4 regions of the Streptomyces sp. NPDC046712 genome follow, and region 4 is predicted to be linked to each of the others. Evidence: riboswitches for the same ligand, from Rfam matches in the RefSeq annotation. Region 4 holds a riboswitch; each other region holds the start of a gene.
The links. A riboswitch is a leader RNA that binds a small molecule or an ion and turns the genes downstream of it on or off. The one in region 4 is predicted to bind cobalamin.
Positions count from the first base shown of each region.

Region 1: it holds a riboswitch for cobalamin, as region 4 does, so the genes downstream of both, cobN (cobaltochelatase subunit CobN) here and ABZ939_RS26005 (energy-coupling factor ABC transporter permease) in region 4, are expected to answer to the same signal.
Region 2: it holds a riboswitch for cobalamin, as region 4 does, so the genes downstream of both, ABZ939_RS03860 (prenyltransferase/squalene oxidase repeat-containing protein) here and ABZ939_RS26005 (energy-coupling factor ABC transporter permease) in region 4, are expected to answer to the same signal.
Region 3: it holds a riboswitch for cobalamin, as region 4 does, so the genes downstream of both, ABZ939_RS24090 (cobalamin biosynthesis protein) here and ABZ939_RS26005 (energy-coupling factor ABC transporter permease) in region 4, are expected to answer to the same signal.

Region 1 covers NZ_JBEYYW010000003.1:51,868-57,516, forward strand. Annotated here, with positions in the region: gene cobN (cobaltochelatase subunit CobN) at 1-2,766, opposite strand, end outside; cobalamin riboswitch at 2,803-2,942, opposite strand; gene ABZ939_RS04735 (cobalamin biosynthesis protein CobG) at 3,008-4,327, shown strand; gene ABZ939_RS04740 (precorrin-8X methylmutase) at 4,342-4,983, shown strand; gene ABZ939_RS04745 (precorrin-2 C(20)-methyltransferase) at 4,980-5,649, shown strand, end outside.
Region 2 covers NZ_JBEYYW010000002.1:344,260-349,908, reverse strand. Annotated here, with positions in the region: gene ABZ939_RS03870 (MBL fold metallo-hydrolase) at 1-195, shown strand, start outside; gene ABZ939_RS03865 (serine/threonine-protein kinase) at 240-1,913, opposite strand; cobalamin riboswitch at 2,052-2,183, shown strand; gene ABZ939_RS03860 (prenyltransferase/squalene oxidase repeat-containing protein) at 2,259-3,515, shown strand; gene ABZ939_RS03855 (SCO2322 family protein) at 3,512-4,192, shown strand; gene ABZ939_RS03850 (energy-coupling factor transporter transmembrane protein EcfT) at 4,189-5,280, shown strand; gene ABZ939_RS03845 (ATP-binding cassette domain-containing protein) at 5,277-5,649, shown strand, end outside.
Region 3 covers NZ_JBEYYW010000019.1:60,072-65,720, reverse strand. Annotated here, with positions in the region: gene ABZ939_RS24100 (putative cobaltochelatase) at 1-1,429, opposite strand, end outside; gene ABZ939_RS24095 (cobyric acid synthase) at 1,470-2,978, opposite strand; gene ABZ939_RS24090 (cobalamin biosynthesis protein) at 2,975-3,937, opposite strand; cobalamin riboswitch at 3,970-4,114, opposite strand; gene ABZ939_RS24085 (hypothetical protein) at 4,269-4,490, opposite strand; gene ABZ939_RS24080 (inorganic phosphate transporter) at 4,503-5,649, opposite strand, start outside.
Region 4 covers NZ_JBEYYW010000022.1:14,839-20,487, forward strand. Annotated here, with positions in the region: gene dhaK (dihydroxyacetone kinase subunit DhaK) at 1-795, shown strand, start outside; gene dhaL (dihydroxyacetone kinase subunit DhaL) at 802-1,416, shown strand; gene ABZ939_RS26000 (PTS fructose transporter subunit IIA) at 1,413-1,817, shown strand; cobalamin riboswitch at 1,862-2,086, shown strand; gene ABZ939_RS26005 (energy-coupling factor ABC transporter permease) at 2,115-2,816, shown strand; gene ABZ939_RS26010 (energy-coupling factor ABC transporter substrate-binding protein) at 2,816-3,160, shown strand; gene cbiQ (cobalt ECF transporter T component CbiQ) at 3,167-3,916, shown strand; gene ABZ939_RS26020 (ATP-binding cassette domain-containing protein) at 3,913-4,761, shown strand; gene ABZ939_RS26025 (NADPH-dependent 2,4-dienoyl-CoA reductase) at 4,931-5,649, shown strand, end outside.

The sequences.
Region 1 (5,649 bases), on a different contig from region 4:
CAGCCCGATGACGTGCGGGAACGCGTCCCGGAAGAAGCCCGAGATGCGCAGCGTGACGTCGATGCGCGGACGGCCCAGCTCGTCGAGCGGGACCGGCTCCAGGCCGTTCACCCGGCGCGAGGCGTCGTCCCAGGTGGGGCGGATGCCCAGGAGGGCCAGCGCCTCGGCCACGTCGTCGCCCGCCGTACGCATCGCGCTCGTCCCCCACAGCGAGAGACCGACGGAGGTCGGCCACGCGCCGTTGTCGGAGCGGTAGCGCTCCAGGAGCGAGTCGGCGAGCGCCTGGCCGGTCTCCCACGCGAGGCGGGAGGGAACGGCCTTGGGGTCGACGGAGTAGAAGTTGCGGCCGGTCGGCAGCACGTTCACCAGTCCGCGCAGCGGCGAACCGGACGGGCCCGCCGGCACGAAGCCGCCGTCCAACGCGTGGACGGCGTGCGCGAGTTCGTCGGTCGTGGCGGCAAGCCGCGGGACGACCTGCTCGCAGGCGAACCGCAGGACGGCGGCGACGTCGGGACCGTGGGCTTCGGCGACCGTCGGGATGGCGTCCACGGACCAGTCCGCGGCCTCCATCGCCTCGACCAGCGCGCGCGCCGTCGCCTCCGCCTCGTCGGCGGTGGTCCGGGTCGCGGCCGACTCGTCCAGGCCGAGGGCCTCGCGCAGACCCGGCAGCGCCTGCGTGCCGCCCCAGATCTGCCGGGCGCGCAGGATCGAGAGCACGAGGTTGACCCGCGCCTCGCCCACCGGCGCCCCGCCGAGCACATGCAGACCGTCCCTGATCTGCGCGTCCTTGACCTCACACAGCCAGCCGTCGACGTGCAGCAGGAAGTCGTCGAAGCCGTCGTCCTCCGGGCGGTCCTCGAGCCCCAGGTCGTGGTCGAGCTTCGCGGCCTGGATCAGCGTCCAGATCTGCGCGCGGATCGCGGGCAGCTTGGACGGGTCCATGGAGGAGATCTGCGCGTACTCGTCGAGCAGCTGCTCCAGACGCGCGATGTCGCCGTACGAGTCGGCGCGCGCCATCGGCGGCACCAGGTGGTCGACGAGCGTCGCGTGCACGCGCCGCTTGGCCTGCGTGCCCTCGCCCGGGTCGTTGACGAGGAACGGGTAGACCAGGGGGATGTCGCCGAGCGCCGCGTCCGGGCCGCAGGCGGCCGACAGGCCCGCGTTCTTGCCGGGCAGCCACTCCAGGTTGCCGTGCTTGCCGAGGTGGACCATCGCGTCCGCCCCGAAGCCGCCGTCCTCGGCGCGCGCGGCGATCCAGCGGTAGGCGGCCAGGTAGTGGTGGGACGGCGGGAGATCCGGGTCGTGGTAGATCGCGATCGGGTTCTCGCCGAAGCCGCGCGGCGGCTGGATGAGGATCAGCAGGTTCCCGCGCCGCAGGGCGGCCAGCACGATGTCACCCTCAGGGTTCTGCGACCGGTCCAGGAACATCTCGCCGGGCGGCGGCCCCCAGTGCTCCTCGACCTCGGCGCGCAGCTCCTGCGGGAGTTCGGCGTACCAGCGCTTGTAGTCGGCGGCCGGGATGCGGACCGGGTTCTTCGCCAGCTGCTCCTCGGTCAGCCAGTCCTGGTCGTGGCCGCCGGCCTCGATCAGGGCGTAGATCAGCTCGTCGCCGTCACCGGAGACGAGGCCGGGGATCTCCTCCACCGGGCCGAAGTCGTAGCCCTCCGCGCGGAGGCGGCGAAGCAGTGCGACGGCGGAGGCGGGGGTGTCGAGGCCGACCGCGTTGCCGATCCGGGAGTGCTTGGTGGGGTACGCGGAGAGGACGAGCGCGAGCTTCTTCTCGGCGTTCGGGATGTGCCGCAGGCGGGCGTGGCGGACGGCGATCCCGGCGACGCGGGCCGCGCGTTCGGTGTCGGCGACATAGGCGGGCAGACCGTCCTCGTCGATCTCCTTGAAGGAGAACGGGACGGTGATGAGCCGGCCGTCGAACTCGGGGACGGCGACCTGGCTGGCGGCGTCCAGCGGGGACAGCCCCTCGTCGTTCTCCTCCCAGGCCGCGCGCGAGCCGGTGAGGCAGAGCGCCTGCAGGATCGGTACGTCGAGCGCGGCGAGCGCGCCCGCGTCCCAGGCTTCCTCGTCGCCGCCGGCCTGGGCCTCGGCGGGCCTGGTGCCGCCGGCCGCGAGGACGGTGGTGATGATCGCGTCGGCCTCGCGCAGGCGGTCGAGCAGCTCCGGCTCGGGGGCGCGCAGGGACGCGACGTACAGGGGCATGGCGCGGGCGCCGGCGTCCTCGATCGCCTCGCAGAGGGAGCCGATGAAGGCGGTGTTCCCGCTCATGTGGTGGGCGCGGTAGTAGAGCACGGCGACGACGGGGCCGTCCGTGACGCGCGGCTCGCGCTCCAGCGGGCCCCAGGTCGGCGCGGCGGCCGGGGCCTCGAAGCCGTGGCCGGTGAGCAGCACGGTGTCGGAGAGGAAGCGCGCCAGCTGCTCCAGGTTGTCCGGGCCGCCGTGCGCGAGGTAGGCGTGGGCCTCGGTGGCGACGCCGATGGGGACGGTGGACGCCTCCATGAGCTGGGCGTCGGGGGCCTGTTCGCCGGAGAGCACCACCAGCGGCTTCTCCGCCGCCCGCAGCGCCTGAAGTCCCTCCTCCCAGGCCCGCAGGCCGCCGAGGAGGCGTACGAGGACGAGGTCGGCGCCGTCGAGGAGCCCGGGGAGCTCGTCCATGGAGAGGCGGGAGGGGTTGGCGAACCGGTACTCGACGGGGCCGCCGGCCGCGCGGGCGCTGAGCAGGTCGGTGTCGGAGTGCGACAGCAACAGAATTCGCATGCGTGCGCAGGCCTTCCTCGGGGTTGTCCGCGCCCCGGGTGGTCGTGTGGACGGCAGGAGTTCCTGACTCACCGGGACGCTGGTGCGACCTGGCTCACAGTGGCGGGACCGCGCCGGATTCTCACCGGGCTTCCTCCCCGGGGTCCTGGGACCCCATGCCGATCTGCATAGTAGATCCTGCCCCCGGCAGGCCGGGGGGTTGGCCGGATCACACCCGGTGGTCAGCCGGATTCACGTGGGTATGCTCGCCGCCATGCCGCCCACCCCACCCGCCACGCCCAACCCGGGCGAACCTCTCATACGGGACCGTGGCGACGCCTGCCCCGGGGCGCTCCGACTGCACCCCGCCGACGACGGCCGCCTGGCCCGACTGCGCCTGCCCGCTGGCCTGTTGACGCCACATCAGGTCGAGGTCCTGGCCACCGCGGCGGAGGTTCTGGGCGACGGGCGGGTCAGCGTCACCTCCCGGGGAAACGTGGAGCTGCGCGGCCTCGGGGAGGACTGCGGGACAAGGCTCGCGGAACTGCTTGCCCCGGCCGGTCTCCTGCCGTCCCCGACCCATGAGCGGGTCCGCAACATCGTGGCCTCCCCGGCCGCCGGGCTCGACGGACTCGGCCACGGCGCCGTGCAGTTGTGGGCCCGCGAGCTGGACGAGCTGCTGTGCGCCCGGGAGTGGACGGCGGCGCTTTCCGGCCGATTCCTCTTCGTCCTGGACGACGGGCGGGGGGATGTGGCCGGCCTCGGCGGAGATGTGACCTTGATCGCAGCGGCGTCCTCGGCGGACGGCGAGGGTGCGGACGGGATCCGGGACCCGGACACGCGAGGCGCCTCCACCGCGCTCCTGCACGTCGGCGCCCAGGTCTTCCGGGTCGCCGCCGCTGACGCCGGCGCCGCGCCCCGTGCCGCGCTCGCCGCCGCCGAGGCATTCCTCGAAGCCGCCCGCGGCGCCGGGAACGGGGCCTGGCGGGTGCGGGAGCTGCCCGAGGGACATGAGCCGGACCTGGCAGGGGCCCTCGCCCGGGCCGGGATCGAGGCGGAGCCCGTACCCCCGTCGGATCTCCCCGGTGCCGAGCCGCCCGCCCCCGGAGTCCTCGGCGCCACCGCCCTCCACGTCCTCGCGCCCCTCGGCCGGCTGACGGCCGAACAGCTGCGCGCCCTGGCCGCCTCGGCGGACGAGGTGCGGTTCACCCCGTGGCGGGGCGTGGTCGTCGCCGGGACGCCGGCGGCCACGGCCGGGGACCGGCTGGCCGAGCTCGAGTCGTACGGGCTGATCACCCGCCCCGACTCCCCCTGGGCCGGCGTCAGCGCCTGCACCGGGCGCCCCGGCTGCGCCAAGTCCCTCGCCGACGTCCGCGCCGACGCCGTGCCCGGTCGCGTGGGCCTCCCCGTCCACTACTCCGGGTGCGAGCGCCGCTGCGGCCACCCCCAGCGCTCCGACGGCACCTGGGTCGACGTCCTCGCCGGCGCCGACGGCGCCTACCTGGTGAACGGCGTCCCCACCCCCCGTACCTCCCTGACCGAAGCAGTCGCAACGGCCCGCACAACCCGTACAACGAGATGAGCGAGAACGACACGATGTTCGCCTACGAGAAGGACGGCGCGGAGATCTACCGCCAGTCCTTTGCCACGATCCGCGCCGAGGCGGACCTCGCGGGGCTCCCCGCCGACGTCGCCCAGGTCGCGGTGCGAATGATCCACGCCTGCGGCATGACCGACCTCGTACGCGATATCGCCTACTCGCCGCAGGTCGTCGCCCGCGCCCGGGAGGCGCTGCGCGCCGGCGCCCCGATCCTCTGCGACGCGCAGATGGTCGCCAGCGGAGTCACCCGCAAGCGGCTGCCCGCCGACAACGAGGTGATCTGCACCCTCTCCGACCCGGCCGTGCCCGGCCTCGCCGCCGACCTCGGCACCACCCGCAGCGCCGCCGCCCTCGAACTCTGGCGCGACCGCCTCGAAGGCTCCGTCGTCGCCATCGGCAACGCGCCCACCGCCCTCTTCCACCTGCTGGAGATGATCGCCAAGGGCGCGCCGCGCCCCGCCGCCGTCCTCGGCATACCGGTCGGCTTCATCGGCGCCGCCGAGTCCAAGGACGCCCTCGTGGACCGGGGACAGGAGCTGGGTCTCGACCACCTCGTCGTACGGGGCCGGCGCGGCGGCAGTGCGATGACCGCCGCCGCGATCAACGCCATCGCGACCGAAGCGGAGATCCAGGCATGAGCGGCAAGCTGTACGGAGTCGGCCTCGGGCCCGGCGACCCGAACCTGATGACGGTGGCCGCGGTGAAGGCCATCGCCGAGGCCGATGTCGTCGCGTACCACTCGGCCCGCCACGGCCGGTCCATCGCGCGCTCCATCGCGGCGGAGCACCTCCGCGAGGACCACATCGAGGAGCGGCTCATGTACCCGCTCACGGTGGAGACCACCGACCACCCCGGCGGCTACCGGGGCGCGCTCGACGACTTCTACGAGGAGGCGGCGGCCCGCCTCGCCGCGCACCTGGACGCGGGCCGCACGGTTGCCGTGCTCGCCGAGGGCGACCCGCTCTTCTACGGCTCGTACCAGCACATGCACAAGCGGCTCGCGGACCGCTACGACACCACCGTCATCCCCGGCGTCACCTCGGTCAGCGCGGCCGCCGCGCGGCTCGGCGAGCCGCTGTGCGAGGCCGAGGAGGTCCTGACGATCATCCCCGGCACGCTGCCGGAGGACGAGCTGACGGCCCGCCTGGCGGGCACGGACTCGGCGGTCGTGATGAAGCTCGGCCGGACGTTCCCGACCGTGCGGCGCGCCCTGGAGCGGGCGGGCCGCCTGGAGGACGCGCGGTACGTGGAGCGGGCGTTCATGGCGGGCGAGCGGACCTCCGAACTCGCCGAGGTGGACCCGG
Region 2 (5,649 bases), on a different contig from region 4:
GGCCTGCTGGCGACCCCGCTCACACCGTGGCAGCTCGCCGAGCGCATGGAGTGGAACAGGCCCTGGGAGCAGATCCCGTACGGCTCCAGGAACATCGCGGTCAGCGAGGCCGAGGCCCATGTGCGACGGCTGGTGAAGCTGGGCCGCGCGGAGGTGGCGCAGGGCACGGATCCGGTGGCGTACGTGGCGGTGTGAGCCCCCGGCCCGACGACGGCACGCGCGCCGTGACGACGGGCGGCTCAGGCCCTCACGATCCGGAGCACGGACGCGATCAGCAGGACGGGCGAGACCCCCGCCCCGATGATGATCATCGGCATGGCCACCCAGATGAAGGGGTGCTCACCGGCCTCGTAGGACATGCCCTCGTGCACGATCATGAACCATGTCAGGTGCAGGGTCGTGCCCGCGATCAGGGCGATCCAGTACAGGCCGATCCCGGCCGACCACAGCCGGACCCTGACGGGCGGCACGGTCATCAGCCGCTTCCGGTAGACGTGGAGCCAGGCCATCGCGCCGAACAGCACGAGCGTCACGGGGAAGCGCCACCAGTCGTCGTTCATGGCCCACTGGTGCGCGCCGCTCTGCTGCTCCGATTCGGAGGGGTACTGCGCCGCCCGGTCCAGCAGGTCGAAGCCTCCGATGAGAAGGACGACGACCGGGATCAGGAAGAACAGCCCGTAGAGGGGTCTGCCGAGACCCATGGTCAGGGCCCTGATCGCGACCTTCCGCCGGGAGGACGCGGCCGACGACGCGGCACGAGCGCGGGCCGGCCCGGCCGGCGGCCGGCCGGGAAGGACCGCTGTCGGCGGCGGGGTGTGCGGGGGAAGCGCGGTGGTGGCCACCGCGTCCGGCCCGGAGGCCGGCTGGTGCGCCGACCCGGCCACCGCCCCCGCCGCGGACTGGTGAGCCGGTCCGGACGCCGCCCCGGACGCGGACTGGTGAGCCGGTCCAGACGCGGACTGGTGAGCCGGTCCGGACACCGCCCCGGACGCCCGCTGCCGTACGACGTGCTCCGCTTCCTCCTCCAGCTCCTCCGCCTCCGCGTTGAGCAGCTCCTCCGCCTTCTGCGCGATGGCGGCGACCACGGGCGCCGGCAGCCAGGGGCCCGTGCCCGCCCGCTCCTCGGTCCCGGCGGCGAGCTCCGTGACCGTCGGACGGTCCTCGGGCCGCTTGGCCAGGCAGTGCCGGGCCAGTTCCCCGAACCGGCCCCCGACCCCGTCGAGGTCCGGTTCGTGGTGCACGAGCCGGTACAGCAGTTCGGCCACCGACCCGCCGCCGAACGGCCCGCGCCCGGTCGCCGCGAAAGCCAGGACCGCTCCCAGGGAGAACACGTCCGCCGCGGGGCCGACGGTCCGGCCCTCCGCCTGTTCCGGCGACATGTAGCCGGGCGACCCCACGACCAGACCGGTCCCGGTCAGCGCGGTCTCGTCGGCGGACCGGGCGATGCCGAAGTCGATGAGCAGCGGCCCCGACTGGGAGAGCAGCACATTGGACGGTTTGACGTCCCGGTGCACGAGACCCGCCCCGTGCACTCCCTCCAGCGCCTTCGCGAGTCCGGAGAGCAGCCGCCACAGGGCCTCCTGGGGCAGCGGCCCGTGGCCGATGACGGCGTCGGAGAGCGCGGGCCCCGGTACGTACGCCGTGGCGAGCCAGGGCACCTCCGCCTCCGGGTCGGCGTCCAGGACCGGCACGGTCCCGGCCCCTCGGAGCGACTGGGCGGCCCTGACCTCGCGGGCGAAGCGCCGACGGAAGCCCGGGTCGCCGGCGATCGTCCCGTGCACCACCTTGAGGGCGACCGTCCGGCCGCCAGGCGACCGGCCGAGGTAGACGCGGCCCATGCCGCCCTCCCCCAGGCGGTACAGCAGCCGGTACGCGCCCACCCGGCGCGGATCGGTCGTGGTCAACGGCTGCATGCCACACCCCCGTGAGACGCCATCCACGTCGTCCCCCACGTGAACGCCCGTCACGTGAGCGTCAGTCAGCATGGCACAGCGGCACCGCCCCCGGGACGGGAGCGTGTGAAGCCGCTCACCCACCGGGCGGGCGGGGTACGGGCCGGTAGAGTGTGCGAGTCGTCATCATGCCCGTACGGGGGGAAGCCGGTGCAAATCCGGCACTGACCCGCAACCGTGAGCCACCCCTGGTGGTCAGTCGGAATGCCCCGCGCGGGACGTGACCGCCGGCACCGTCGAGGAATACGGAGCCGAGCCTGGTGCCTTGAGCGTGCCGGTGCCCGGCCCCAGGAGAGGCCAGCACGCATGACCACCGTCCGCCGCGGCGCCGCCGCGTTCGCAGCCGCCGCGGTGCTCTGCACCGTCGTGGCTCCCGCCGCGACCGCCGCACCGTCGCCCACGCCCACTCCCGCGCCCGTGATACCCGCAGGTCTCTACGGCACGAAGGACCCGACGTACGACGGTGTCTGGCGCCAGTCGCTCGCCTTCATCGCGCAGCGGACCCAAGGGGTGCAGCCGGCCGAGCAGGCGGTGGCCTGGCTGAGCGGCCAGCAGTGCGAGAGCGGCGCCTTCGCCTCGTACCGCCCGGACCCGGCCAAGCCCTGTGACCCGGCGACGATGCTGGACACCAACGCCACCGCCGTCGCCGTCCAGGCCCTCTCCGCGGTCAAGCCCGGCAGCACGGACCAGGAGAAGATCGGCAAGGCCGTCGACGCCGCCGCGGGCTGGCTGAAGGGCGTACAGAACAAGGACGGCGGCTGGGGCTACAACCCCGGCAGCCCGAGCGACGCCAACTCCACCTCCATCGTGATCGGCGCGCTCGCCGCGCTCGGCCAGAAGCCGGGCGAGGTGAAGTCCGCCGAGGGCAGGACGCCGTACGACGCGCTGCTCTCCTTCGCCATCCCGTGCGCGACACAGGACGGGGCGGGTGCCTTCGCGTACCAGCCCGAGAAGAACGGCAAGCTCCTCGCCAACGCCGACGCCACCGCGGCCGCCGCGCTCGCCGGCATCGGCAAGAGCGTCGCCGCCCGCTCCGTGACGCCCGCGCAGGCGCCCACCTGCACGGACCTGGCCAAGCCGACCGTCGAGCGGGCCGCCCGGAACGGCGCGTCCTACCTGGCCGGAGCGCTCGCCGGGACCGGTCACCTGAACACGCCGCCGATGCCCGGCGCCACCGACCCGACCGAGCTGCCCGACTACGGCAACACCGCCGACGCCGTCGTCGCGCTCGCCGCGAGCGGTGCCACGAAGGAGGCGGAGGGGGCGCTGACCTGGCTGCAGCAGAACTCCGCCGCCTGGGCGAAGGAGAGCGGCCCCGCCGCCTACGCCCAGCTGGTCCTCGCCGCGAACGCGATGCGCACCGACCCGCGCGCCTTCGGCTCCGTCGACCTCGTCAAGGAGCTGAACGCCACCGGCCCCGCGCCGCAGACCGTCCCGTCCGCGACCCCGTCGGCGAGCGAGGGGAACGGGGACTCCGGCTCCTTCGACCTGTGGTGGATCATCGGCATCGGCATGGTCGTCGGCGTCGGGATCGGCTTCCTGCTGAGCGGGCGCAAGAAGTGAGGATCGCGGCCAGGCTCCTGGGCGCCGCCGGCTCCGTCGTCCTGACGCTGGCCGTCGCCGCTCCCGCGCAGGCCGCGGGTTACCGGTACTGGTCGTTCTGGGAGAGCGACGGCAGCGGGACCTGGGCGTACGCGACGCAGGGCCCGGCGACCGCCCGGCCCGCGGACGGGGATGCGATCGGCTTCCGCTTCGCGCTCAGCAACGACTCCGCCGACGCGTCCCGGCCCTCCGCCGCTCCCGCCTTCACGACTATCTGCGGCGGCGTGGAGAAGAAGGCGGAGACCAAGCGGATCGCGGTCGTCGTCGACTTCGGTTCGGCGGCGGACGCCCCCGAGGGCGAGACGCCGCCCGCTCCGGCGCTGAAGACCGGCTGCGCGCAGGTCCGCGAGGACGCGACGGGCGCGGAGGCGCTGGCCGCGGTGGTGAAGCCTCTGCGGTACGACAGCGCGGCCCTGCTCTGCGGGATCGCCGGGTATCCGGCGAAGGGCTGCGGCGAGCAGGTGGCGGAGTCGAAGCCGTCGGCACCGGCGGCGACGCCCGCCACGAATCCCACGCTGTCGGCCACCCAGAAGGCGGATGACGGGGACGGCGGTCCCTCCGCCGGGATCGTCGTGGGCGGGGCGGCCGTGCTCGCGCTCGGTGGCGCCGCGGTCTGGAAGGCGCGCCGCCGCGCATGATCCGTGCCCCCGAGGCGAACCGCTCCAACGCCTTGCACGCCGGCGCCTGGTGGCTGTGGGCGCTCGGACTGGCCGTGGCCGCCTCCCGTACCACCAACCCGCTCCTCCTCGGAATGATCGTCGCGGTCGCGGGCTATGTCGTCGCGGCCCGCCGTACGGACGCCCCCTGGGCGCGCTCGTACGGGGCGTTCGTGAAGCTCGGTCTGTTCGTGGTGTTCCTGCGGGTGGTCTTCTCGGTCGCCCTCGGCTCGTCGATCCCGGGGACGACCGAGCTGTTCGCACTGCCGGAGGTGCCGCTGCCGGAGTGGGCCCAGGGGGTACGGATCGGTGGCAGGGTCACCGCCGAGCAGGTGGTGTTCGCGGTGTACGACGGGGCCAAGCTGGCGGCCCTGCTGATCTGCGTGGGCGCCGCGAACGCGCTCGCCAATCCGGCGCGGCTGCTCAAGTCGCTGCCGGGCGCGCTGTACGAGGCCGGGGTCGCCGTCGTCGTGGCGATGACGTTCGCGCCGAACATGGTCGCGGACGTGGTGCGGCTGCGCACGGCCCGTCGGCTGCGGGGGCGGCCCACGGGCGGGATCCGGGCGGTGCTCCAGATCGGCCTGCCCGTCCTGGAGGGCGCGCTGGAGCGGTCGATCGCGGTGGCGGCGTCGATGGACGCCCGCGGGTACGGGCGTACGGCCCAGGTGCCGGCGGCCGTGCGGCGGACGACGAACGTGCTGACGCTCGGCGGACTGCTCGGGGTGTGTGCCGGGTCGTACGGATTGCTGGCGGCGCAGGGCGCGGCGTACGGGCTGCCGCTGGTCGTCGCCGGTCTCGTCGCGGCCATGGCGGGGCTCCGGCTGGGCGGGCGCCGGGCCGTACGGACCCGGTACCGGCCCGACCGGTGGGGGGTGCGGGCATGGCTGGTCGCCGGCTCGGGCGTTGCGGTGGCGGCGCTGATGATCTGGGCGAACGGCTACGCGTACGAGGCGCTGCACCCCGGCGTCGTCCCGCTCGTCGCACCGGAGCTTCCGCTGTGGCCCGCCGTGTCGTTGCTGGTGGGCCTGGTGCCCGCGTTCGTCGCCCCTGTACCCAAGGAGTCTTCGTGATCCGGTTCGAGAACGTCTCGGTGACGTACGGGGACGCCGGCGCGCCCACCCTGAAGGACCTGAGCCTGACGGTCCCGGAGGGCGAACTGGTCCTGCTGGTCGGTCCGTCGGGGGTCGGCAAGTCGACGCTGCTCGGCGCGGTGTCGGGGCTCGTCCCGCACTTCACGGGCGGCACGCTGAGCGGGCGGGTCACGGTCGCGGGCCGGGACACCCGGACGCACCAGCCGCGTGAACTGGCGGACGTGGTCGGCACGGTGGGCCAGGACCCGCTCGCGCACTTCGTCACGGACACGGTCGAGGACGAGCTGGCGTACGGGATGGAGTCCCTGGGCCTCGCGCCGGAGGTGATGCGACGCCGGGTGGAGGAGA
Region 3 (5,649 bases), on a different contig from region 4:
GCAGGTCGTCCCGGCGGACCACGAGCCCGGGGCCGGACCGGCCGCGCGCCTTCTGGTGCGGGGCGGCGGCGTGCACGGTCGCGGCCAGGTGGAGCTTGGTCAGCGCGCCCCGGGGCCGCACGGACCCCGTCGTCCTGCCGTGCTCGGTACGGGCCCGGGAGCGGCGCCCGGCCGCGCCCTCGCCGAGTCCGGGCACGCTGAGCATCTTCGTACGGAAGGGCTCGGCGGCTTTCACGGCGGCCCGCTCACCGGCGCCGCCACCACCGCCCGGAGCGGGTGCGGGGGCCGGGGCCTCGTCCGAACCGGCGTTCTCCGGAGCCGAGTCAGGCCCCTCACCCTGCGGAGGAACTCCGCCGCCTCCGCCGTCGGGGCCGCCGTTTCCCGGACCGGGATCCGGATCGTCGTCGGGGTCCTCGTCGCCCTTGAACCGCTCCAGCGTCTCGTCGAGCTTGTCCTCGTCGAGGCCGGGCGCGTCGAACGGGTTCCGTCGCCTGCGGTGGGGGAGGGCGAGCAGCGCGGCCTGCCGTACGTCCTCGGAGGTCACCTCCGTCCGCCCCGCCCACGCGGCGAGCGCCGTCGCCGTCCGGGCCATCACGATGTCCGCGCGCATCCCGTCCACCTCGAACGCGGCGCAGGTCGCCGCGATCTGGAGCAGCGCGGCGTCGCCGAGCGCGACGCTCGGAAGGAGCCGGCGGGCGGCGACGATCCGGTCCCGCAGCGCGGTCTCCTCATCGGCCCACCGGGCGGCGAAGGCGGCCGGGTCGTCGTCGAAGGCGAGCCGGCGGCGCACCACTTCGACCCTTTGCTCGGGCTCGCGTGAGGCCGCGACCTCGACGGTGAGCCCGAAGCGGTCCAGCAACTGCGGCCGCAACTCGCCCTCTTCGGGGTTCATCGTGCCGACCAGCAGGAAACGGGCCGCGTGCCGTACGGAGACGCCCTCGCGCTCGACGTACGAGGAGCCCATGGCGGCGGCGTCGAGGAGCAGGTCGATCAGGTGGTCGTGGAGGAGGTTGACCTCGTCGACGTACAGGATCCCGCGGTGCGCGTCCGCGAGCAGCCCGGGCTCGAAGGCCTTCACGCCCTCGGCGAGCGCCCTCTCGATGTCCAGCGCGCCGACCAGCCGGTCCTCGGAGGCGCCGACGGGCAGCTCGACCATCCGCGCGGGGCGCGCGCCGGCCGGCGCGGCCTCGTGCGGCCCGTCCGGGCACTGCGGATCGGGCGCGCCAGGGTCGCAGCTGAAGCGACAGCCGGTGACCACCGGGACCTCGGGCAGCAGGTCCGCGAGCGCCCGCACGGCGGTCGACTTCGCGGTGCCCTTCTCGCCGCGTACGAGGACACCACCCACCGCGGGGCTCACCGCGTTCAGCAGCAGCGCAAGCCGCAGGTCGTCCATGCCGACGACGGCGGTGAACGGATACCGGGTGCTCATCGGGTGGTCACTCCTTCAACTCGTACGGACTCGGGGGCGTTCACGGCGCGCCCGGCGGGATGAACGGCAGCCCCGCCGGGGCCCCGGTCTCGATCAGCCGCAGCAGCGCGTCCGTGTCCGCGTGTTCCTCGATCAGGTCGCCGAGGCGGTCAAGCTGCTCCTCCCGCAGCGCGTGGAACGACGTGTCGGGGGCCGGGACGAAGCGCCGTCCGGCCGCCGCCGCGACCTCCCGAAGGAACGCCCGGCGGAAGCCGTCGCTCTCCAGCGATCCGTGCCAGTGGGTGCCCCACACAGCGCCGACCCGGCAGCCGTCCAGGAAGGGGTCGCCGCCGAGCACCTCCGCGACGCCGTGGTGGATCTCGTACCCCTCGACGTGCTCGCCGAGCGCCTCGCCGACCGGCCGGGCAAGGGTCTTCTCGGGCGCGAACCGGACGCGTACGGGCAGCAGTCCGAGCCCGTCCACGGTGCCCGCCCTCGACTCGACCTCGTCCTCGATCCGTTCACCGAGGGACTGGAAGCCGCCGCAGATGCCGAGTACCGGCCGGCCCTCCGCCGCCCGCCGTGCCAGCGCGTCCGCGAGTCCGCGCTCGCGCAGCCACGCCAGCGCCTTGACCGTCCCCCGGGTCCCCGGCACGACCACCAGGTCCGCGTCGACGAGCTCCTCGGCCCGGTCCACGAACCGCACCACCACGCCCGGTTCGGCCGCGAGGGCGTCCACGTCGGTGAAGTTGGACATCAGCGGCACGGCGCACACGGCGACCCGCAGCACGTCCTCGCCGACCGGCGGCGTCACGACCGACTCGCGGACGGCGCCCCGCAGGGAGACCCGCAGGCCGTCCTCCTCGTCGATGCCGAGCCCGTGCGCGTACGGCAGGACACCGAACGTCCGGCGCCCGGTGAGCCCATGCAGCATGTCGAGGCCCGGCTCGAGCAGGGTCACGTCGCCGCGGAACTTGTTCACGAGGTAGCCCGCGATCAGCTCCTGGTCCTCGGGCGCGAGCAGCGCCGTCGTACCGAAGAACTGGGCGAAGACCCCGCCCCGGTCGATGTCGCCGACCACCAGCACCGGCAGCCGCGCCGCCCGTGCGATGCCCATGTTCACGATGTCCGTGCGCCGCAGGTTGATCTCGGCCGGACTGCCCGCCCCCTCGCAGATCACGGCGTCATACGTGCCCCGCAGCTCCTCCAGGCACGCCAGGACCGGCTCGAAGAGCTCCTTCTGCCGCCCCCCGTGGTAGCCCCTGGCGCTGAGTTCGCCCACCGGCTTGCCCATCAGGACGACCTGGCTCGAGCGGTCGCTGCCCGGCTTCAGCAGAACGGGGTTCATCAGCGCGGTCGGTTCGACCCGGGCCGCCTGCGCCTGCATGGCCTGCGCCCGGCCGATCTCCGCGCCCTCCCTCGTCACGAAGGAGTTCAGGGACATGTTCTGGCCCTTGAACGGGGCGACCTTCACGCCCTGCCGGACCAGCCAGCGGCAGATGCCCGCCGTGACGACGCTCTTGCCCGCGTCGGACGTGGTCCCCGCGACCAGCAGCCCCCCGCCTCTCATGCCTTCCTCCGCTTCATCGCGCCCGCCACGATCCGTCCACCCACACACACCGCCAGCGTCAGCGCGGTCACCCGGCGCGAGAGCCGTACCGCCCGCTCGATGTCGCCGACCTCCACGGCCCGGCCCTCCCCGTTCAGTACGGGCCGGTGTTCGACCCGTCCGCCGTACGAGAGCGTCCCCCCGAGCCGTACGCCGAGCGCTCCCGCGAAGGACGCCTCCACCGGACCGGCGTTGGGGCTGGGGTGCTTGGCCGCGTCCTGGCGCCAGGCCTTCACGGCCCCCCTCGGGTTGCCGCCCGCCACCGTCGCGAGGGCGGCGGTCAGCCGGGCCCCCGGCCAGCCGGCCACGTCGTCGAGCCGGGCCGAGGCCCAGCCGAAGCGCCGGTACGTCGGGGACTTGTGGCCGACCATCGCGTCCAGCGTGTTCACGGCCCGGAAGCCGACCAGGCCGGGAACCCCCGCGACCGCTCCCCAGACCAGAGCGCCCACGACGGCGTCGGAGGTGTTCTCGGCGACCGACTCCACCACCGCGCGGGCCATCGCCGGACCGTCCAGGGCCTGCGGGTCACGCCCCACCAGATGCGGCAGCCGCTCTCGGGCCACCTCCAGGTCCCCGGCCGCCAGGGCCCCGCCGATGGCGCGGGCCTCCCGGCCCAGGGTCGTACCACCGACGACGGCCCACACGGAGGCGGCGGTCAGGGCGACGGCGGCTCCGGGACGATCGCGCACGGTACGGGCGGCCAGCGCCGCGACCGCCGTGGCACCGCCGGCGCAGACGGCGGTGTGCAGCGCGCCCCACCCGCGGTGGTCGCGCCGGAGAAGCTTCTCGACGGAGCCGGCGACCCGTCCGAACGCGGCGACCGGATGGCCGCGGCGGGGGTCGCCGATGATCAGGTCCGCCGCCAGACCGGCGGCGGCGCCGTACGCGAATACACCTGTGGCTGCTCTGCGGCCGGGCATGGCGCTGTGTCCTCACTCAGGGTCCGCGCCCTGGCTCGACGTGACCGGCGGTGAGAGTTCCTGGCTCCCGGGGTTCGACTCCCCGGTCACAGTGGCGGGACCGCGCCGGATTCGCACCGGACTTCCTCTACTGCCGCCGTAATGGCCCCGGAAGTCCACCACGCTGTGCGAACACCCGTCAACTCACCCTTGACCTGCGGCGGGACAGTGTGCGAAGCCCCACACCCAGGGTCTGTCCGGCGGATCATGGCCGGGTCGCGACCCCGACACGACGGACGGGCGGGCCGCACCCGAAGGTGCGACCCGCCCGTCCGTCGAAGCGGGACCGTCGTCAGACGACGATCAGATAGATGCCGAACGCGACGGCCGCCGCGCACAGCGCGAAGCAGGCGTACGCGCCGGTGCGCGCCAGGGCGGCGGAGCCTCCCTGGGAGGCGGCCTGCTCCTGCTTGGAGAGGCCGACGATGCCGAGGGTGAACAGGCCCACGAGGGCGACGGTCGCCACGAGGCTGACTCCGAAGACGGAGCCGAGAGCTGCCCAGTCGATCTTCATGTCGTTCGTTCCTTACACCGCGGCCGCGGGGGCCGTGGGGGCTGCCGGGTCCGTGGGGGCCGGCGAGGGGATGGTGGTCTTGAGGTCCTCGTCCGCGACGGCGGCGACGGAACCGGCGGGCGGCGGGGTGACGGCCGCGATCGCGGTGGTCACGACACCAGCGGGCTCGGCGTCGATGTCGTCGGCCGTGACGTTGTGGTGGTCGACCGGCTTGCGGCGCGACAGCGCCCAGATGACGCCCGAGCCGGAGACGAGGAGGACCGCGACGGCGGCGACGCCCCAGCTGCCCTGCTTGGTGAGGAACTCGGCGCCTGCGGCGACCAGGCCCGCGGCGGGCAGGGTCAGACCCCAGGCGACGAACATCCGGGTCGCGGTCGACCAGCGGACGACACCGCCCTTGCGGCCGAGGCCCGCGCCCATCACGGCGCCGGAGCAGGACTGCGTGGTGGAGAGGGAGAAGCCCAGGTTGGACGAGGCCAGGATGACCGTGGCGGCGCTGGTCTGGGCGGCGAAGCCCTGCTGCGGCTGCAGGTCGGTGAGCCCCTTGCCCATGGTGCGGATGATGCGCCAGCCGCCGAGGTAGGTGCCGAGCGCGATCGCGACACCGGCGGAGACGACGACCCACATCGGAGGGTTGGAGCCGGGGGCGACGACACCCTGGGTGACCAGGGCCAGGGTGATGACACCCATGGTCTTCTGCGCGTCGTTGGTGCCGTGGGCGAGGGAGACGAGACCGGCGGAGGCGATCTGGCCGACCCGGTAGCCCTTGGCCGTGGACTTCTCGTCGGTCCGGGAGGTGATCTTGTACGTCAGCCTGGTGGCCGCCATCGCGGCGAGGCCGGCGACGAGCGGCGCGGCGACCGCGGGGATGAGCACCTTGGTGACGATGGTGCCGCCGTTGACGGCCGACCAGCCGGCCGACATCACGGCCGCGCCGATGAGGCCGCCGAAGAGGGCGTGGGAGGAGCTGGACGGCAGACCCATGAGCCAGGTCAGCAGATTCCAGAGGATGGCGCCGACGAGCGCCGCGAAGATCACTTCGGTACGAATGCCCTGTTCGTTGATGATCCCGCCGGAGATCGTCTTGGCGACCTCCACGGACAGGAACGCGCCGACCAGGTTGAGCACGGCGGACATGGCCACCGCCGTCTTGGGCTTG
Region 4 (5,649 bases):
GGGATGCTCGCGGCGGCCTGTCCGGGCGAGGTGTTCACCTCGCCCGTGCCCGATCAGATGGTGCGCGCCGCCGCCGCGGTCGACAGCGGGGCCGGGGTGCTGTTCGTCGTCAAGAACTACACCGGGGACCTCCTCAACTTCGAGATGGCCGCCGAGCTCGCCGAGGACGAGGGCATCCAGATCGCCAAGGTGCTCGTCGACGACGACGTGGCGGTGACGGACAGCCTGTTCACGGCCGGGCGGCGCGGGACCGGGGCCACGCTGTTCGTGGAGAAGGTCGCCGGGGCCGCGGCCGAGGAGGGCGCGCCGCTGGAGCGGGTGGAGTCGATCGCGCGGCGGGTGAACGAGCGTTCGCGGAGTTTCGGCGTGGCCCTGAGCGCCTGCACCACGCCCGCCAAGGGCAGCCCCACCTTCGACCTGCCCGCGGGCGAACTGGAGCTGGGCATCGGGATCCACGGTGAGCCGGGGCGTGAGCGGCGGTCGATGATGACCTCTCGGGAGATCGCGGACTTCGCCGTCGATGCCGTACTGGACGACCTGCGGCCGTCGGGGCCGGTCCTCGCCCTCGTCAATGGGATGGGGGCGACGCCGCTGCTCGAACTGTACGGGTTCAATGCCGAGGTCCAGCGGGTCCTGACCGAGCGTGGAGTGCCGGTCGCCCGGACGCTGGTGGGGAACTACGTCACCTCGCTCGACATGGCCGGCTGTTCGGTGACGCTGTGCGAGGCCGACGAGGAGATCCTGCGGCTGTGGGACGCGCCCGTGCAGACGCCCGCCCTGCGCTGGGGCCGGTGAGGAGGAGTGACCGAAGTGACCGATCTCGACGCCGACTTCTTCCGCAACTGGCTGACCACCGCCGCGGCCGCCGTCGACCGTGAGGCCGACCGGCTGACCGAGCTCGACTCGGCGATCGGCGACGCCGACCACGGCACCAACATGAAGCGGGGGTTCGCCGCCGTGACGGACGTGCTGGAGAAGGAGCCGCCCGGGACTCCCGGGGCCGTACTCGTCGCAGCCGGGCGGCAGTTGATCTCCACCGTCGGGGGTGCCTCCGGGCCGCTGTACGGGACGCTGCTGCGCCGCACCGGGAAGAGTCTCGGCGAGGCCCCGGCGGTGACACGGCAGGAGTTGGCGGCGGCACTCACTGCGGGAGTCGCCGCGGTCGCTCAGCTCGGTGGTGCCCAGGTCGGCGACAAGACCATGCTGGACGCGCTCGTTCCGGCCGCCGAGGGGCTCGGCTCGTCCTTCGCGGCGGCCCGGGAGGCGGCCGAGCGGGGCGCCCTCGCGACCGTGCCCCTTCAGGCCCGTAAAGGCAGGGCGAGCTATCTGGGCGAGCGTTCGATCGGGCACCAGGACCCCGGGGCCACCTCGTCCGCGCTGCTGATCGCCGCGCTCGCGGAGGTGGCGGCCGCGTGACCGCGCAGGTGGGCATCGTGCTGGTCTCGCACAGTGCGGCCGTGGCCGCCGCCGTCGCCACCCTGGCCCAGGGTCTCGCCGGTGGTGGGGAGAGCGCGCCGATCGCACCCGCGGGCGGCACGCCGGACGGTGGTCTCGGCACCAGCTCCGAGCTGATCGTCGAGGCGGCCCGTGCGGTCGACCGCGGCTCCGGCGTGGCGCTCCTCGTCGACCTGGGCTCCGCCGTGCTGACGGTCAAGGCGCTCCTCGCCGAGGGGGACGAGCTGCCGGAGGGAGCACGGCTCGCGGACGCCCCGTTCGTCGAGGGCGCCGTCGCCGCCCTCGTCACGGCGAGCGCCGGAGGGGACATGGACGCGGTGGTGGCCGCGGCCTCGGAGGCGTACACGTACCGAAAGGGGTGAACGGGGGGCGCGAGAGACTCGTCACACACCGTCCGGAGGGGCTCTCGTGTTGTGATGTACCTGGTCAACCCACTACTGTCACAGCGCCTTGGTGTACGGGAAACCGGTGCGGTACCGGTGCGGCCCTCGCCACTGTGATCGGGAAGTCCGGCTCCATCCCTCCGGGGAAGCCACTGGACCGCCGCGGGAGACCGCGGCGGTGTGGGAAGGCGGAGCCGCGGCGGCATGACCCGTCAGCCAGGAGACCGGCCAAGGTGCGTTGTCCATCCACGAGGTGCTGGAGAGGGTCTCCCAACCATGCATATAGCCGAGGGGTATCTGCCCCCTGTGCACGCGGCCGCCTGGGGCGTCGCGTCCGCTCCGTTCGTCGTCCACGGTGTCCGCGCGCTGACCCGTGAGGTCAGGGCGAATCCCGAGTCCACCCTGCTGCTCGGTGCGTCGGGCGCGTTCACCTTCGTCCTGTCCGCCCTCAAGATCCCGTCGGTGACGGGCAGTTGCTCGCACCCCACCGGTACGGGCCTGGGCGCGATCCTGTTCCGGCCGCCCGTGATGGCGGTCCTGGGCACCATCACGCTCCTCTTCCAGGCGCTGCTGCTCGCGCACGGCGGGCTCACCACGCTCGGCGCCAACGTCTTCTCGATGGCGATCGTCGGGCCGTGGGCCGGCTTCGGTACGTACTGGCTGCTGCGCCGGTTCGACGTGCCGCTGATGGTGAGCGTGTTCTTCGGCGCGTTCGTCGCCGATCTCTCCACGTACTGCGTCACCAGCGTGCAGCTCGCGCTCGCCTTCCCGGACCCCGGCAGCGGTGTGCTCGGCGCGCTGGCCAAGTTCGGCGGGATCTTCGCCGTGACCCAGCTGCCGCTCGCCGTCAGCGAGGGGCTGCTCACGGTGCTCGTGATGCGGCTGCTCACGCAGTCCAGCAAGGGGGATCTGACCCGGCTCGGGGTTCTGCTCCCGTCGGGGAAGAAGAAGGCCGACACCGCGGAGGCGAGCGCCTGATGAGCAGGAACGCGAAGATCAACACGCTGCTGCTGCTCGTCGTCGCGGCGCTGGCGGTGCTCCCGCTCATGCTGGGGCTCGGCGACCACAAGGAGGAGCCGTTCACCGGCGCGGACGCGCAGGCGGAGGCGGCGATCACCGAGATCGATCCGGACTACGAGCCGTGGTTCAGCCCGCTGTACGAGCCGCCGTCCGGCGAGATCGAGTCGGCGCTGTTCTCCCTGCAGGCCGCGCTCGGTGCCGGGGTGCTCGCGTACTACTTCGGGCTGCGGCGCGGTCGCAGGCAGGGTGAGGCGCGCGCGGCGGAGGCCAAGGCCCCGCTCGTGAGCGCGGGCGACGAGTAACCGCCGGTGCTGCCGATCGACGCGGCGGCGCACAGCAGTCGCTGGCGCCGCCGTCACCCCTGCGAGAAAGCCGTGCTCGGCTTCGGTCTGACGCTCTGCGCGGTCTGTCTGCCGCCGTGGCCGGGTGCCGTGCTCGTGGCGGCGGCCACCCTCGCGGTGCTCCTGGGTCCGGCCGGGGTGCCGCGCCGTCAGCTGTGGCGCGCGTTCCGCATCCCCCTGGGGTTCTGTGTGACGGGCGCGGTCCCGCTCCTGTTCGAGGTCGGCGGGTCACGGGGGATCGTCGCCTTCGCGCCGGACGGACCGGTCCACGCGGGTGAGCTGCTGCTGCGGACCTCGGCGGCGTCCCTGGGCGTGTTGCTGTTCGCGTTCACCACGCCCGTCTCGGACGTGCTGCCGCGGCTGGTGCGGGCCGGGGTGCCGGCGCCCGTGGTGGACGTGGCGCTGGTGATGTACCGGATCAGCTTCCTTCTGCTGGACGCGATGACCAAGATCCGGCAGGCGCAGGCGGCCCGGCTCGGGCTGACGACCCGGGCGGCGACCTGGCGCTCGCTCGCCGGGCTCGGCGCGACCGCGTTCGTACGCGCCTTCGACCGGGCACAGCGCCTGCAGACCGGGCTCGCCGGGCGGGGTTACGACGGGACCCTGCGGGTCCTGGTGCCCCAGGCCGCGGTCTCGACCCGGTTCCTCGCGTCGACGGCCGGCCTCCTGGCCGGGCTCGTCGCCCTCACTCTCGTACTGGAAAGGTCCCTGCTGTGAGTCCTGCGCCGCCTGTCGTGGAACTGGTGAAGGCCACGTTCGCCTACGAGGACGGGCCGGTCGTCCTCGACGGCATCGACTTCGCCGTGCCGGAGGGCCGGGCGATGGCCCTCCTCGGCCGCAACGGCGGGGGCAAGACGACGATGCTGCGGCTGCTGAGCGGGGGCCTGCGGTGTGCCGGCGGCGCGCTCCGGCTGGACGGTGAGGACGTCTCGTACGACCGGAAGGGGCTGACCCGGCTGCGCACGACCGTGCAGCTGGTCGTCCAGGACCCGGACGACCAGCTCTTCGCCGCCTCGGTCGGCCAGGACGTGTCGTTCGGTCCGATGAATCTGGGGCTGCCGGAGGAGGAGGTACGACTCCGGGTGCGCGAGGCGCTGGAGGCGCTGGACATCGTGGCCCTGGAGGACCGGCCGACCCATCTGCTCTCGTACGGGCAGCGGAAGCGGGCCGCGATCGCGGGCGCCGTGGCCATGCGGCCGCGGGTGCTCATCATGGACGAGCCGACGGCCGGCCTCGATCCGCACGGGCAGGAGCGGCTGCTCGACGCGCTCGCGCGGCTGCGGGAGTCGGGCACCACGGTGGTGATGGCGACCCACGACGTCGATCTGGCGCTGCGCTGGGCCGACGACGCGGCGGTGCTCTCGCCCGAGGGGCTGCGGACGGGCCCGATCGAGGAGCTGCTCGCGGACGACGCGCTCCTCGACGCGGCACGGCTGCGACGCCCGTGGGGAATGGCGGTGACGCGTCTGCTCCGCGCCCACGGTCTGCTCGCGGCGGACGCGGAGGGCCCGCGCACGGCGGAGGACCTGGACAGCTGGGTCACGGCACCGCGCGGCGCGTAGTCCCAGCCGTACCGCACCCCCGACGGCCCCCTGGCGGAGAACCCGCCCGGGGGCCGTGGCGCGTCGCAACGTCGCGCAGATCACCCTCCCACCGTTATGCAACTTGTTGCACAAGCTGCCTCGGGTCGTCTACAACAGTCGTGACGACACTGCGCGAGGAGGCGCCCCCATGACCCCGTACCCGCACCTGCTGAGCCCGCTCGACCTCGGGTTCACCACCCTGCCCAACCGGGTGCTCATGGGTTCCATGCACGTCGGCCTCGAAGAGACCGAGAACGGCTTCGAGCGGATGGCCGCGTTCTACGCCGAGCGCGCCCGCGGCGGCGTCGGGCTGATCGTGACCGGCGGCATCGCCCCGAACGAGGCCGGCCGCCCCTGGGACGGCGGCGCCAAGCTGACCACCGACGAGGAGGTGGCCGAGCACCGGCTCATCACCGACGCCGTGCACGGCGAGGGCGGGCGGATCGCGATGCAGATCCTGCACTTCGGCCGGTACGCCTACCACCCCGCGCTCGTCGGCCCCAGCGCGATCCAGGCGCCGATCAGCCCCTTCGTCCCCAACGAGCTCACCGACGCCGAGGTCGAGCAGACCGTCGAGGACTACGCCCGCTGCGCGGAGCTCGCCAAGGCCGCCGGGTACGACGGCGTGGAGGTCATGGGCTCCGAGGGCTACCTGATCAACGAGTTCATCGCGGCGGCGACCAACCACCGCACCGACCGCTGGGGCGGCAGCTACGAGAACCGGGTCCGCTTCCCGCTGGAGATCGTCCGCCGTATCCGCGAGCGGGTCGGCGAGGACTTCATCGTCATCTACCGCCTCTCGATGCTGGACCTGGTCCCCGGCGGCTCCACGCTGGAGGAGGTCGTCGCCCTCGCCAAGGAGATCGA